Regions from separate parts of the Amphritea sp. GJ51-11 genome, predicted to be linked through region 1. Evidence: predicted binding sites of a transcription regulator. Region 1 holds the regulator's gene; each other region holds the start of a gene.
What was found. Region 1 encodes LexA, which represses DNA repair genes until DNA is damaged. Its sites were predicted from a motif close to TACTGTNTANNTANACAGTA; they were not measured.
Positions count from the first base shown of each region.

Region 2: the regulator LexA is predicted to act here: its motif matches at 1,713-1,732, upstream of uvrD (DNA helicase II).
Region 3: the regulator LexA is predicted to act here: its motif matches at 1,593-1,612, upstream of ruvC (crossover junction endodeoxyribonuclease RuvC).
Region 4: the regulator LexA is predicted to act here: its motif matches at 1,541-1,560, upstream of AC0L4K_RS07910 (carboxylate/amino acid/amine transporter).

Region 1 is NZ_CM147881.1:1,980,889-1,984,053, reverse strand. Features, by position in the region: gene dinG (ATP-dependent DNA helicase DinG) at 1-1,532, opposite strand, end outside; gene lexA (transcriptional repressor LexA) at 1,662-2,267, shown strand; gene AC0L4K_RS08695 (cell division inhibitor SulA) at 2,270-2,725, shown strand; gene AC0L4K_RS08690 (hypothetical protein) at 2,769-3,065, opposite strand.
Region 2 is NZ_CM147881.1:4,413,761-4,416,925, forward strand. Features, by position in the region: gene uvrD (DNA helicase II) at 1-1,697, opposite strand, end outside; gene AC0L4K_RS19975 (homoserine kinase) at 1,858-2,811, opposite strand; gene AC0L4K_RS19980 (DUF2782 domain-containing protein) at 2,845-3,132, opposite strand.
Region 3 is NZ_CM147881.1:2,405,340-2,408,504, forward strand. Features, by position in the region: gene ruvB (Holliday junction branch migration DNA helicase RuvB) at 1-323, opposite strand, end outside; gene ruvA (Holliday junction branch migration protein RuvA) at 354-980, opposite strand; gene ruvC (crossover junction endodeoxyribonuclease RuvC) at 1,056-1,571, opposite strand; gene aspS (aspartate--tRNA ligase) at 1,683-3,165, opposite strand, start outside.
Region 4 is NZ_CM147881.1:1,815,420-1,818,584, forward strand. Features, by position in the region: gene AC0L4K_RS07900 (transposase) at 1-4, opposite strand, end outside; gene AC0L4K_RS07905 (transposase) at 44-328, opposite strand; gene AC0L4K_RS07910 (carboxylate/amino acid/amine transporter) at 488-1,360, opposite strand; FMN riboswitch at 1,632-1,780, shown strand; gene AC0L4K_RS07915 (6,7-dimethyl-8-ribityllumazine synthase) at 1,893-2,381, shown strand; gene AC0L4K_RS07920 (M90 family metallopeptidase) at 2,520-3,165, shown strand, end outside.

The DNA of each region.
Region 1 (3,165 bases):
GCATTATAATGATCGAAAGGGCTGGCTAAGCTAAAACAGGGGGTATCGGCGGGTAAGCCTAGATCAGCTAAAACCCGATCAAAACGCCCCAACGCCGTTAATGTCGCCGAAGTCACCACCGCTGCATAACAGTGCTGCCACAGATTCATATGTAACATCTGCGCCGCCGACACGGGGGCAGTACTGCATTCAAAGTCATACCCTTGGGCGGTTTCCACCAAGCTGATCCAACGTGCCGTTGGCGTACTATTCTCAGCGTCCACATGCCCCATCGAACGCCCTAGGCCAGTGATGTTTTGCATTCTCGACACCATCATGCCAACCCGGGGATACCACATTTCGGCGGCCTGACGGTCAATACTGCCATCGCCATCCAACGACTCTTTCAGGAGATCTAGGATCATCTCCATCTTAGTGCCCATCCGAGCCGCTAGGTGCTCTACCTGTAAACCAAACTGCTTAACCTCATCAGGCACCACGCCACTCGGGTAACGGTAGCGTTCTTTAGGTCGGGTAAAGGCATCACTCAATAAGATCGGCCGGATCAGTTCGGCCCAGTTATTCAACACCACCTGCAAATCTTCCATCGGCTTACGCTGGTGCTCAATGTAATCACGCATTAATTGCGGATTCCCGCTTTGATCGAGCATTTTATCCAGCTGTTTAATCGTGCCGGATAACCAACGTTCGGTGGACTTAAGCCGCAAGTTAAAGGAGAAGTGACCGCTGGCCTTATCAGATAAATGGTGACCTTCATCGAAGATATAAATGGTCTCAGACGGATCCGGCAGGATAGCACCACCGCCTAACGCTAAATCGGCCAGCACGATATCATGGTTGGCGATCACACACTCGACCTGATCAAGGTCTTTACGGGCTTTGAAAAAGCTACAGGCGGAAAAATTACTGCAACGACGATTGGTACACTGCAGATGATCACTGGTGAGCGGATACCAATCCTGTTCACTGATATCCTGACTCAGGTTATCGCGATCACCATCCCAGCGACCTGAGGCAAACTCATTTAATAGGCTCTTATAGAACTCGGCGGTTTCACCATCGATACGTAGCGCTTGCTCATCTTCATACAGCGCCTGCTGACCGGATGCCCCGTGGGCATCGAGATGCTGCTCCGCCTTACTGATACAGAAATAGCGGCCGCGCCCCTTGGCCAAGCCATAGGTGACAGACAATCCCGCATGTTCCGCCACCTCAGGAAGATCCTTATTAAGCAGCTGTTCTTGCAAAGCCACCGTCGCGGTGGAAAGCACTACCTTTTTACCCTTTGCTTTAGCGATCGGCAGAACCGCCAATAAATAGCCAATGGTTTTACCGGTACCGGTGCCCGCCTCAATGACGCTCACATGCTTTTCACCCAAGCGGTGGGATTTGTCATCCTCCATAATGGCGCCAAGCACTTTCGCAACCTCTGCAATCATCTGCTTTTGCCCCATACGCGGCTTAAGCTGACGGCTCTCAAGAAAGCGTCTATACGCCCCCTGTATCTCTTTTTTTATCTCTTCTGAAAGCACCTGACTGCCCTAATACACCGTAACGACGGACATTCTAGCAATAATACTGGATAAATAGACAGAAAAATGTTTACAAAGCCAGAATACTGTATATAGTTACAGCTACTGGATAAAAACACAGAGTTCATCATGAAACTGACACAACGCCAAACAGATGTACTTGAATGCATTAAACACTGCATCAGCACCACCGGCTATCCGCCTACTCGGGCAGATATCGCTAAAGCGCTGGGGTTTAAATCAGCTAACGCCGCCGAAGAGCACCTCAAAGCATTGGCCCGTAAAGGAGCCATTGAGATGATCCCCGGCACCTCCCGCGGCATTCGAATCCCTGGATTTGATGACGAAGACCCTGGTTTGCCGGTTGTCGGTCAAGTCGCGGCGGGTGAGCCGATTCTGGCACAGGAAAACGTCGAAGAGCGCATTACTATCGCCTCAGACTTTTTCCACCCGCCAGCCGACTACCTACTTCGGGTGCGTGGCACCAGCATGAAGAACGTCGGCATTATGGATGGCGACTTACTGGCAGTGCACCAGTGTCAGGCGGCTAAAGACGGCGAAATTGTGGTTGCCCGAATAGATAATGATGTCACCGTCAAACGCTTTAAACGAAAAGGTAATCTTGTCTACCTAATCGCTGAGAATGAAGAGTTCGAACCCATTGTGGTCGATCTGCAGAAGCAGGAACTTTCCATTGAAGGTCTCGGTGTTGGGGTTATCAGAAGAGGACAGTAATCATGTTGCACGCAGTTAGCAGTCTCAACAGCTCAGATTCCGTACTGCCCGGTTTTATTCGTCCGGTCGCCGTACCATCAAACCACCCGGAACTGGCCGGCAAGGTAACGGAAATTGTTTTGCAAGGCAGTGATTTTGGGCAAATGACCATGCTACTGCCACTCTTAGCACAACTCAGTAAAGATGATCGTTGGTTTGCTTGGATAGCACCGCCGGCATCTCTACCGAAGAGCTTACTTGAAGCTGCCGGCATCGACCTCAAGAAGGTGATGCTGCTGCAACCTGATCAAGGCCACTCAACCTATCAATTGGCCTGCCAAGCTCTCAAAGCTGGCACTTGCCATGCGGTTATCAGCTGGCCCGGCGTACTCAGCAATGAAGAACTCAGCGGCCTCGAAGCTGCGGCGGTTAACGGTAAAAGCCATGGTATCGTGATCCGTGATCGCCGACTCGCTTAAGCCAAATATACAGCAAAAAAAACAGCGCCTCGGCGCTGTTTTTTTAATGGATAATCCTTGGCTGATCCGGCGAATCCACGTCAAACTCAGCGTCGGGATCATTCTCCAACCCAAGTCCTGCGTCATCCCCATTCGCCGATGCCTTGACGCTCATATCAGAAATCATATGGATACCCGCTGTTAGCATCACCTTAGCGACATCAATGCACTCTTCATCAAGCTGCTCTCTGACATCGTCCGAGAAGCTGATCCGCATAATAGGCTCATCATTGGAATCAGCACGACGCAGCGCAATCTGACCATCATCCAACTCAATTATTTCCAAAAACATATTAGACATATTTTTCTCAACTCGGCTCAAATACGTGAACGAAACCACCGGTGTGAAGCACTACGCTTAGAAGCCTCGGCCTCAGAAACCCTTCAACCACCGATGCTTC
Region 2 (3,165 bases), 2.2 Mb from region 1:
GAGTCTTGATGTTCTTCGGCTTGCGCTTCGCCAGCGTCTAAGGCTGCGTCATCAAGGAAGGCGGTCAGTGGGGTACTGTTTTCATTACCCTCTTTATCCGGTTGCCAAGTGGATAGGTATTGCCGTGCCGCACTGATCAATTCCTCAAGGTTTTCGATGCGTGCCTGTGCCTTTTCACCTTTCTCTTTGAGGTGATGGTCGATCAATCCTGACTTTTGAATGGCGTGCTCGGTCTGTTCATGCAGATCGGTGCCTTCGGTGTCTTGTGCAATCTGGTTGACCAGATCGATAAAGGCTTGCAGCGCATTGGCGGCCCGTGCCGTCAGTTTATTTAGCTCGATCACTTCATTGGCGGCGCGCCACATGGAGATACCTTCGGTGCGGGCGTGTAGACGAATCTCTTCGATCGTTTTACCGCCAATACCGCGAGTCGGGACGTTAATCACCCGTTCCATCGCCGTATCATCTTCGCGATTGCTGACTAAGCGTAGATAGGCCAGCGCGTTTTTGATCTCTAACCGGTCATAGAATCGTTGGCCGCCATAGATGCGGTAGGGCATGCCCGCTCGAATAAGTGATTCCTCAAGTACCCGTGACTGTGCGTTTGAGCGATACAGAATGGCGCTTTCGCTGCGCAAGTTGCCTTTTTTAACCCAGTTGTCGATCTGATCAACGATAAACCGAGCTTCATCTTGTTCATTAAAGGCGGCATAAAGAGAGATCTGCTCACCATCGGGTTGATCGGTGTGTAGCTCTTTGCCTAAGCGGCCTTGGTTATTACGGATAACATCGTTGGCGGCTTGCAAAATGGTGTTGGTGGAGCGGTAGTTCTGCTCCAGTTTAACCACCATCGTATCTTTGAAATCCTGATTAAAGCGTTGGATATTTTCAATCTTTGCGCCGCGCCAGCCATAAATGGACTGGTCATCATCGCCCACGGCCATCAGTTTTTCAGGCTTGGGTTTACGAGGGTCGAGGGGTTGGCAGAGTAGTTTTAGCCAAGCATATTGAATCGAGTTGGTATCTTGAAACTCGTCCACCAGAATATAGCGAAAACGGTCTTGGTAGTGTTCTAGCAATGAGGGGTTATGATCGCGCAATAGTTCGAGGGAGCGTAGTAATAGCTCACCAAAATCGACCATGCCGCCGCGATCACAGGCGTCTTCATAGGCCGCATAAACGTTCACCATGACCTGTGCGTGAGGGTCTCCACCGGCATCAATATGCCGAGCTCGCAGGCCTTCATCTTTCTGGGCGTTGATGTACCACTGAAATTGACGGGCAGGCCAACGGCTGTCGTCCAGATTCATCTCTTTGGCCAACCGTTTAATCAGACGTAACTGGTCATCAGAATCCATAATCTGGAAATTCTGCATCAGCCCCGCATCATGCCAGTGGGCGCGAAGTATCCGGTGAGCCAAGCCATGGAAGGTACCGACCCACATACCGCTGGGGTTCAGCCCCATCAGCTCCTGAATCCGACCGCGCATCTCTTTCGCTGCCTTATTGGTGAAGGTAACCGCCATAATGGAATAAGGCGAAAGCCCCTCGGTCTGCACCAACCAGGCGATTCTGTGCACCAGCACCCGGGTTTTGCCGGAACCGGCACCGGCCAACACGAGCATATTGCAGACTGGCGCAGAGACGGCTTCCCGCTGGGCTTCATTGAGTGAATCAAGTAGGTGAGATACGTCCATAGGATTTCTTCAGATAGCTGTATAAATATTCAGTGGGATTATAGCGACCAGAACGGCCAGTGGCTATTAAAAGCCGCAAGCGGCTGAGGCGTAGGAAAGAGAAACCATGTTTACTCGGTCTGGTAACTGCTGATTTCTCTTTGCATACGTCAGGTCTTCCTTAAGGTAGTTTGGCAGGGTGGTCGATGCGGTATTGCAGTATCCGTTTAAACGCTTGGGGATCTTTAATCTTCTGCGTTGAGTTTGGATCTAATGCCGGAATCAGTCGTGAGAGCCAGAAACGCATAGCAGCGGTGCGCACTAGTTGTGGCCAGGCTAAGTATTCATTGTCTTCAAATGGGCGCACGGCGGCATAGGCGTTTAATAGTGCGTTTTCGCGTTCAGCGTCAATAGAGCCGTCGACATTGACGCACCAGTCATTAGCAACAATCGCCAGATCAAATAACAGGTAGCCGCTGCAAGCGTTATAGATGTCCAGAATAGCGCTGAGCTGATCACCCTGAAATAGTGCGTTATCGAAGAATAAGTCCCCGTGAATCACCCCCTGTGGCAGTTGCCAAGGTTGCTCTCGTAACTGATCAAACAGACTGACTTCATGACGTAATAAAGTCGCCTCATCATCTGCGAGTTTGTTAGCGATATGTTGCGACTCTCGACGCCACCAGAAGACCCCACGATGGGCTTGCCGTTGCAGGTAGAAATCGCGGCCGGCTTGATGAAACTCGCCGAGAGCGGTGCCAATTTGGCGACAATGGGCGGGCGTCAGGGATTCTACATGTTGACCAGGCAGCCGAGGTTGCAGCAGCGCGGGCCGGTTATGTAGTGTTTTTAAGGCGATCCCATTGGTGTCTTTATAGGGAAAAGGTACCGGGCATCCTCGATCTGCCAACCAGGTGGTCAGCTCGACAAAATAGGGCATCTCTTCTTGGCTAAGCTCTTCAAAGAGAGTGAGTACATACTCCTCTTCTATGCCGCTATCATTCAGGAGTGTGACAAAATAGTTGGTGTTCTCAATACCACCGTCTATGCCTTGAAAGTCTACCAGCTGACCCCGCTGGAAATCCTGTAACAGGTTTTCCAGGTCAGTCCGGCTAATATTGGTGTATACAGCCATAATTACGCTTCGTTAGTTACTGCTTATAAAGAATTACCAGCTGAATATAATCCATTTCGGTAACATCAGAGTTGAGTCTTCAAAGCGTTGAAACTCACCATCATCCTGAGGGACCAGGTAATAGGTTTTGCCGATCACTGGCTTAACTTTGATCTCTTTGAGCTTACCGTTGATGCGATATTCATAATAGGTGGCTTTTTGTCCGTGACGAATGGTGACAACCGGCTCGTTGTCATCAAACTCAGGCAGCACATCTGCATTGGCTGTTGGCACCATCAAAAATGAGCAAAGCAGAGTTAATAGCAACACTATTTTTTTCATAACCACTCCATGAACTGGGGTCGCCTCTTCTGT
Region 3 (3,165 bases), 420 kb from region 1:
CCCGGCTCAAGATTGGTCAGCATCGCCGCAAGATCACCGGCTTTTTCTAACACCGGCCCCGAGGTGGATTTAATATTACATTCCATTTCATTGGCGATAATGTTCGCCAAGGTGGTTTTACCCAGCCCCGGCGGTCCAAAAATAAGCGTATGATCGAGCGCTTCTTGACGCTTGCGCGCAGCACCGATAAAGATCTCCATCTGCTCTTTGACCACTGGCTGGCCAACATAGTCCTGCAACGCTTTCGGACGAATCGCCCGATCCTGAACTTCCTCTTGTGGCGCGGTAACCACAGGAGTAACAAAGCGATCCGCTTCGATCATGATTAATACCCTATCACTAACATTGCGTTACTAACCCTGCACCATACTCTTCAAGGCCGCACGAATAAGCTCTTCACAGGAGGCGCCGGGTATCAACTTTTCAGCCTGAGCAATCGATTTAGTCGCCTGCACCGGCTTATAGCCCAACGCAACCAAAGCACTTTCAGCCTCAGCCCTATTATCACTTTGTACAGCAGGTGCCGGTCCGCCTAAACCATCAGTTAAGGTGAACTCATCGACATCGTTAAAGACAAAATCCTTCAGCTTATCCTGCATCTCGACAATAAGGCGTTCAGCAGTCTTTTTACCAACCCCGGGTAACCTCACTAAAGCGGCTGTATCCTGATGCTGCACCGACAAAACAAACTCATTCACACTGATACCCGACAGAATCGTTAATGCGAGCTTAGGCCCCACACCATTTACTTTAATCAAAGTGCGGAACAGCGAGCGCTCGGTGCGCTCATAAAATCCGTACAACAGCTGAGCATCTTCCCTAACCACCATATGGGTAAACAAGGTTATCTGTCGCCCTACTTCCGGTAGTTGGTAAAAAGTATTCATTGAGGCATCGACTTCATAGCCAACCCCATTCACATCAATAACCAGTTGCGGCGGGTGCTTTTCTAACAATTCACCTTTCAATCGTCCTATCACGGCGCTTTTCTCTCCAACTCGCCCCACTGACAGGGCTTAATTTTTAGGCTACTCATAACTAATGTAACACTGCGTTCATCGCAGACGGCCACCTCGGCTACTTTTGGCACCCGCCATCATAATCAAACTACTACGGGTATGTGCATGACACAGAGCAATAGCCAACGCATCGGCGGCGTCTGCCTGCGGCAGCCCCGGCAGTTTCAAAATAGATTTGACCATATGCTGAACTTGGGATTTATCTGCAGAGCCGTTACCGACCACCGCCTGCTTAACTTTACGGGCTGCATATTCAGCCACCTCTAAACCTTGGTTTGCACCCGCCACAATAGCCACGCCACGGGCCTGGCCTAGCTTCAACGCAGAATCAGGGTTTCGGGCCATAAAGACCTGCTCTATCGCCATCTCTTGCGGACAAAACTGCTCAATCAGCTGGGTCACACCCGCATATATCTGCGTCAACCGCACAGCTAACTCATCACCCTTAAGACGAATACAGCCACTGGCAACATATTCATTCTTCGCCCCCACTGTATTGATAATACCGTATCCGGTAATCCGTGAGCCCGGATCTATCCCTAAAATCAACATAACTGCATTATCAACTCAAAGTACTGGTTATTTATACAGATAACAATACCCTAGATACGGACATAAAAAAAGCCGTGCAGTGCACGGCTTTATCATTAAACGCCCACTATCTTAAGGCGTTTTACGCAATTTGATATTCAATTCACGTAGCTGAGCCGCACTCACTTCACCCGGTGCCTGCGTCATCATACAAGCAGAGCTCTGGGTTTTAGGGAAGGCGATCACTTCACGAATAGAGTCGGTACCGGTCATTAACATAATCAGACGATCCAAACCGAAGGCCAAACCACCGTGCGGTGGCGCACCATATTTCAGCGCATTCAACAGGAAGCCAAATTTATCATCGGCTTCCTCTTCAGAAATACCGAGAATATCTAATACAGATGCCTGCATAGCCTGATCATGGATACGGATTGAACCACCACCTAGCTCGCAACCATTCAAGACCATATCATACGCACGGGACAAGGCTGACAGCGGATCCGCTTTAAGCTCTTCCGGGCTGCAGCTAGGTGCAGTGAACGGATGATGTAGTGCCGTCAGACCACCGTTATCGGTTTCTTCAAACATTGGGAAGTCGACAACCCACATAGGCGCCCACTCACACTGCGCCATATTCAGATCTTCACCGGCCTTGATACGCAATGCGCCCAACGCTTCAGATACGATTTTTTCTTTATCTGCACCAAAGAAAACGATGTCGCCATTTTCCGCCCCCAGACGCTCCATGATGGCCATCGCCACATCAGCCCCCAAGAACTTAACGATTGGCGACTGCAGACCTTCAACGCCTTTTTCGAGCTCGTTGACTTTAATCCACGCCAAACCTTTAGCACCATAGATGCTAACAAACTTGGTGTATTCATCGATAATCTTACGGGTCAATTTAGCGCCGCCAGGCACTTTCAATGCAGCAACACGACCCTTAGGATCTTTCGCTGGCCCAGCAAATACTTTAAATTCGATCTCAGCCATCAGGTCAGCAACATCGACCAGTTCCATCGGGTAACGTAGGTCAGGCTTATCAGAACCATAACGCTGCATAGCCTCAGAATAAGGCATCCGTGGGAAATCACCCAGATCAACCCCTTTCAACTCAAGGAACAACTTACGGATCATTGTCTCAGCAATTGACATGATCTCCTGCTCATCAAGAAATGACGCTTCAATATCGATCTGAGTAAACTCAGGCTGACGATCCGCCCGCAAGTCTTCATCACGGAAGCATTTAGCAACTTGATAATAACGATCGAAGCCAGCCACCATCAGCAACTGTTTGAATAGCTGAGGGGATTGTGGCAACGCAAAGAAATGTCCTTCATGAACCCGGCTTGGTACCAGATAATCACGAGCACCTTCAGGGGTCGCACGGTTTAAGATTGGGGTTTCGATATCCAGGAAGCCATGCTCATCTAGATAGTTACGAATCGCCATGGTCACTTTCGAACGGAAACGCATTTTTTCTTGCATTTCTGGACGACGCAGATCGATATAACGATGACGCAGACGCACTTCTTCGCCAACCTGCTGGTGTTCATCCAACTGGAACGGCGGGGTTTCTGACTTATTTAAAACAATCAGTTCTTTACCCAGC
Region 4 (3,165 bases), 170 kb from region 1:
ACATCCACTTACGTACCAGTAGTGGGCCTTTGAATACACTAGTTCAAAGGCTTGCAACATCAGTATCCGTCCATGACTCGGCTTGATCAGGGCATATTTTCACGACTAGGTGATGGTGGTTAGACATCACCGCATAAGCACAAACATCGATTGCAAAAAGCGAGGATAGAATCCGTATGCGATCTTCGATCCATTGACGCCGGTGTTGATAATCTTTACCGGAAATAGGATCAACACCGCATAGATATGAACGGCGCACGCAGCGGGAGACGACATGATAATAGGGTGTGTCTTGAAGAGATACGAGTTCCTGTCGAGGTCGAGTCATCGGTAAAGTCCTTTTAACGATGTGTGAATCAATGCTGATTTTGAGCTTAGAATTGGATGTCTGGGTTGTCAATTAAGGAGTGCCTGTCCTTTTGCTGTTTTGCTGGACCAAGGACAGGCACTCAATGTTATGAGAGGGTTGTAGGCTAGAGTAAGTGGTTTAAGTTGCTTTGGCTCGTTGAATTCGTTGGTTGAATTTATCATTCACAATTAGGGCGAGTAAGATAATCCCACCGCCGATTGCAAGACGGATAATATCTGCATCACGGTTCCAAAAGATCACGTTGACCAAGATGCCTGCTGGGATCAATAAGTTATTAGCGACCGCCAGTGTGCCGACGTTAACCTGTGTGGCGCCCTTATTCCAAGCAAAATATCCCAGCCCAGATGCAACGACACCAAGATATGTCAAAATAGACCATTGCAGTGTGGTCGTTGGCAGTTTCTCTGGATTACCGAGTAATAGGTAACAAGGGATAACCACGGCCAATGCTCCCATAAAGAACCAACCAAATACTGTGCGCTGTGGTAGGTCGGGACGCTCTTTGGCAATAATGCGTTTATAACCTACTTGGCCGGCGGCGAAACATAAATTTGCGCCTTGAACGATAAAGAGTCCCTTTAAAAAGCCTTCGTCGATACCTTGGTAGCGAATAGCAACTGCACCGATAACCGCGAGTAATGCACTGATGATAAAGCCAATATTGAGTCGGCGATCCAGTAGGTCATTTAGTAGGGTGATGTAGATGGGGGTCATGACGGTGAACAACAAAACTTCGGGTACGGAAAGGTACAGAAACGATTGGTAATAAAAACCGTACATGATGCCGAGCTGGAACGCGCCACAGACCATAAGTTGTAGAGCAACTTTTGGCTGGATTTGACGCAGTTTTAAAAAGGGCAAGAAAATGATGGTAGCGAGTGCGACGCGCATTAATACAGAAAACCACGCATCGACTTGCCCCGCTAGATACACCCCGATCAAGCTGAAGGAAAACGCCCACAAAAAGGTGACGGCAATAAGCATTGGCATGACAATCAGTTCCGCATAGATAAAGTGGCGCTCAGTTTAACGATTTCTCCCATTTTGGCAAATCTGTTTACTTAAATAATTTTCACAGATAACTATTGTGTATTTATCGATCTATTTTTTTGGATAGGAAGCTAATTCTGCGAATCTTCGGTATTAAGATGCCGTGCCTGTCCCTGTTTGTTCTGTTTGTTATGACTGTCCGTTCTCTTATTCGCGGCTTTGACAATATGCAGTAAAAACACGTATATTCGCTGCCGTCGAATTATTTCGATTTCGTTCTCGGGGCGGGGTGAAACTCCCCACCGGCGGTAAAGAATTATTTCTAAGCCCGCGAGCGCCTTTAAGATTGTTCTTTTAGGGTCAGCAGATCTGGTGTGACTCCAGAGCCGACGGTTATAGTCCGGATGATAGGGAACGTGTCAGATAAAATATCTAACTGAGCCGCTTATTATTAGTGGCTTAGTTGTCGTGCTATATGCCGTATTTTCCTGTCCGTTCGCCCTGATTCACCTTTTATTTATGGGTTTTTATAATGAATCAGAGCTCAACGAATTTCATTCCTGCAACACAACGAATTGCTTTTCTACATGCGACTTGGCATGAAGAGATCGTTCTTAATTGTTTGAATGGATTTAAACAAGAGTTAACCTCGCGCGGTTATGATACATCACTGATTGAGGTGATTGCGGTACCCGGTGCCTTTGAAATCCCACTACAAGCGAAACTGCTGGCAAAAAGTGGTCAGTATGCAGCGATTGCATGCAGTGGCTTGGTGGTCGATGGCGGTATTTATCGTCATGACTTTGTGGCGCAAGCTGTCTGTAGTGGCTTAATGCAAGTTCAATTAGAAACAGAGGTGCCGGTTTTAACGGCGGTGCTTACGCCTCATCACTTTCATGAACATGATGAACATAAAGACTATTTCTCGCGTCATTTTATAAAAAAGGGCATTGAGCTAGCACATGCGTGCGATCGGGCTATTCAGTTAACTGCAAAAGCGAAGAGAGCATTAGTCAGTTAAGCGACTATTAATAAGATGGCGTTGATACCGTCAGGGTGTCACGTCGTCGATCATGTTAATCGTAGACGGTTTGTTATAGAAAGCTCATTAATATTGCAGTGCCTGTCCCAGACAATATAGATAAGAAACGAGTCCGTCATGTTTAAACGATTTTACAACTGGTTGGAAAACCGGCGCGTTATAAAAATGGGCTTTACTGAGCAAGAGTGGGAATCGGCTATTGCGGATTGGCCTGTGATGGCGCGCTATCGAGGTGCAGAGCGAGAGGTCTTGCGAAAGATGAGCTTTCGTTTTCTGGTTCGAAAGCAGTTTGAATCAGGTGCAGAATTCCAATTTAACCGTGAGATGTGTTTAAAAATTGCTACGATGGCCTGCGTTCCGATTCTGCATTTAGGTTTGGATTGGTACGATCACTGGCATACCCTTATTTTATATGAGGGAGACTTTGTCCCCAATCGTCCTTATCGCACTGATGATGGGGTCGTGCATGCTCAAAGCCCTGGGTTGAGCGGCGAAGCATGGCTTAGAGGGCCCGTTATTTTATCTTGGCAATCAGTGTGTGAAAGCGGTGTGCATACTCGACAGAGTAAAGCGAGTAATGTCGTCATACATGAATTAGCTCACAAGCTAGACATGCTACGTGATGGTGCTAATGGCGCACCACCGATGCATCCTGATATGAGTGCAGGTGAGTGGCATGATATTTTTACCGCGGCTTGGGATCGTTTACAGCATGATTATAAAAAGCACCGTCCACTTCCCTTAGATGATTATGCTTTAACAA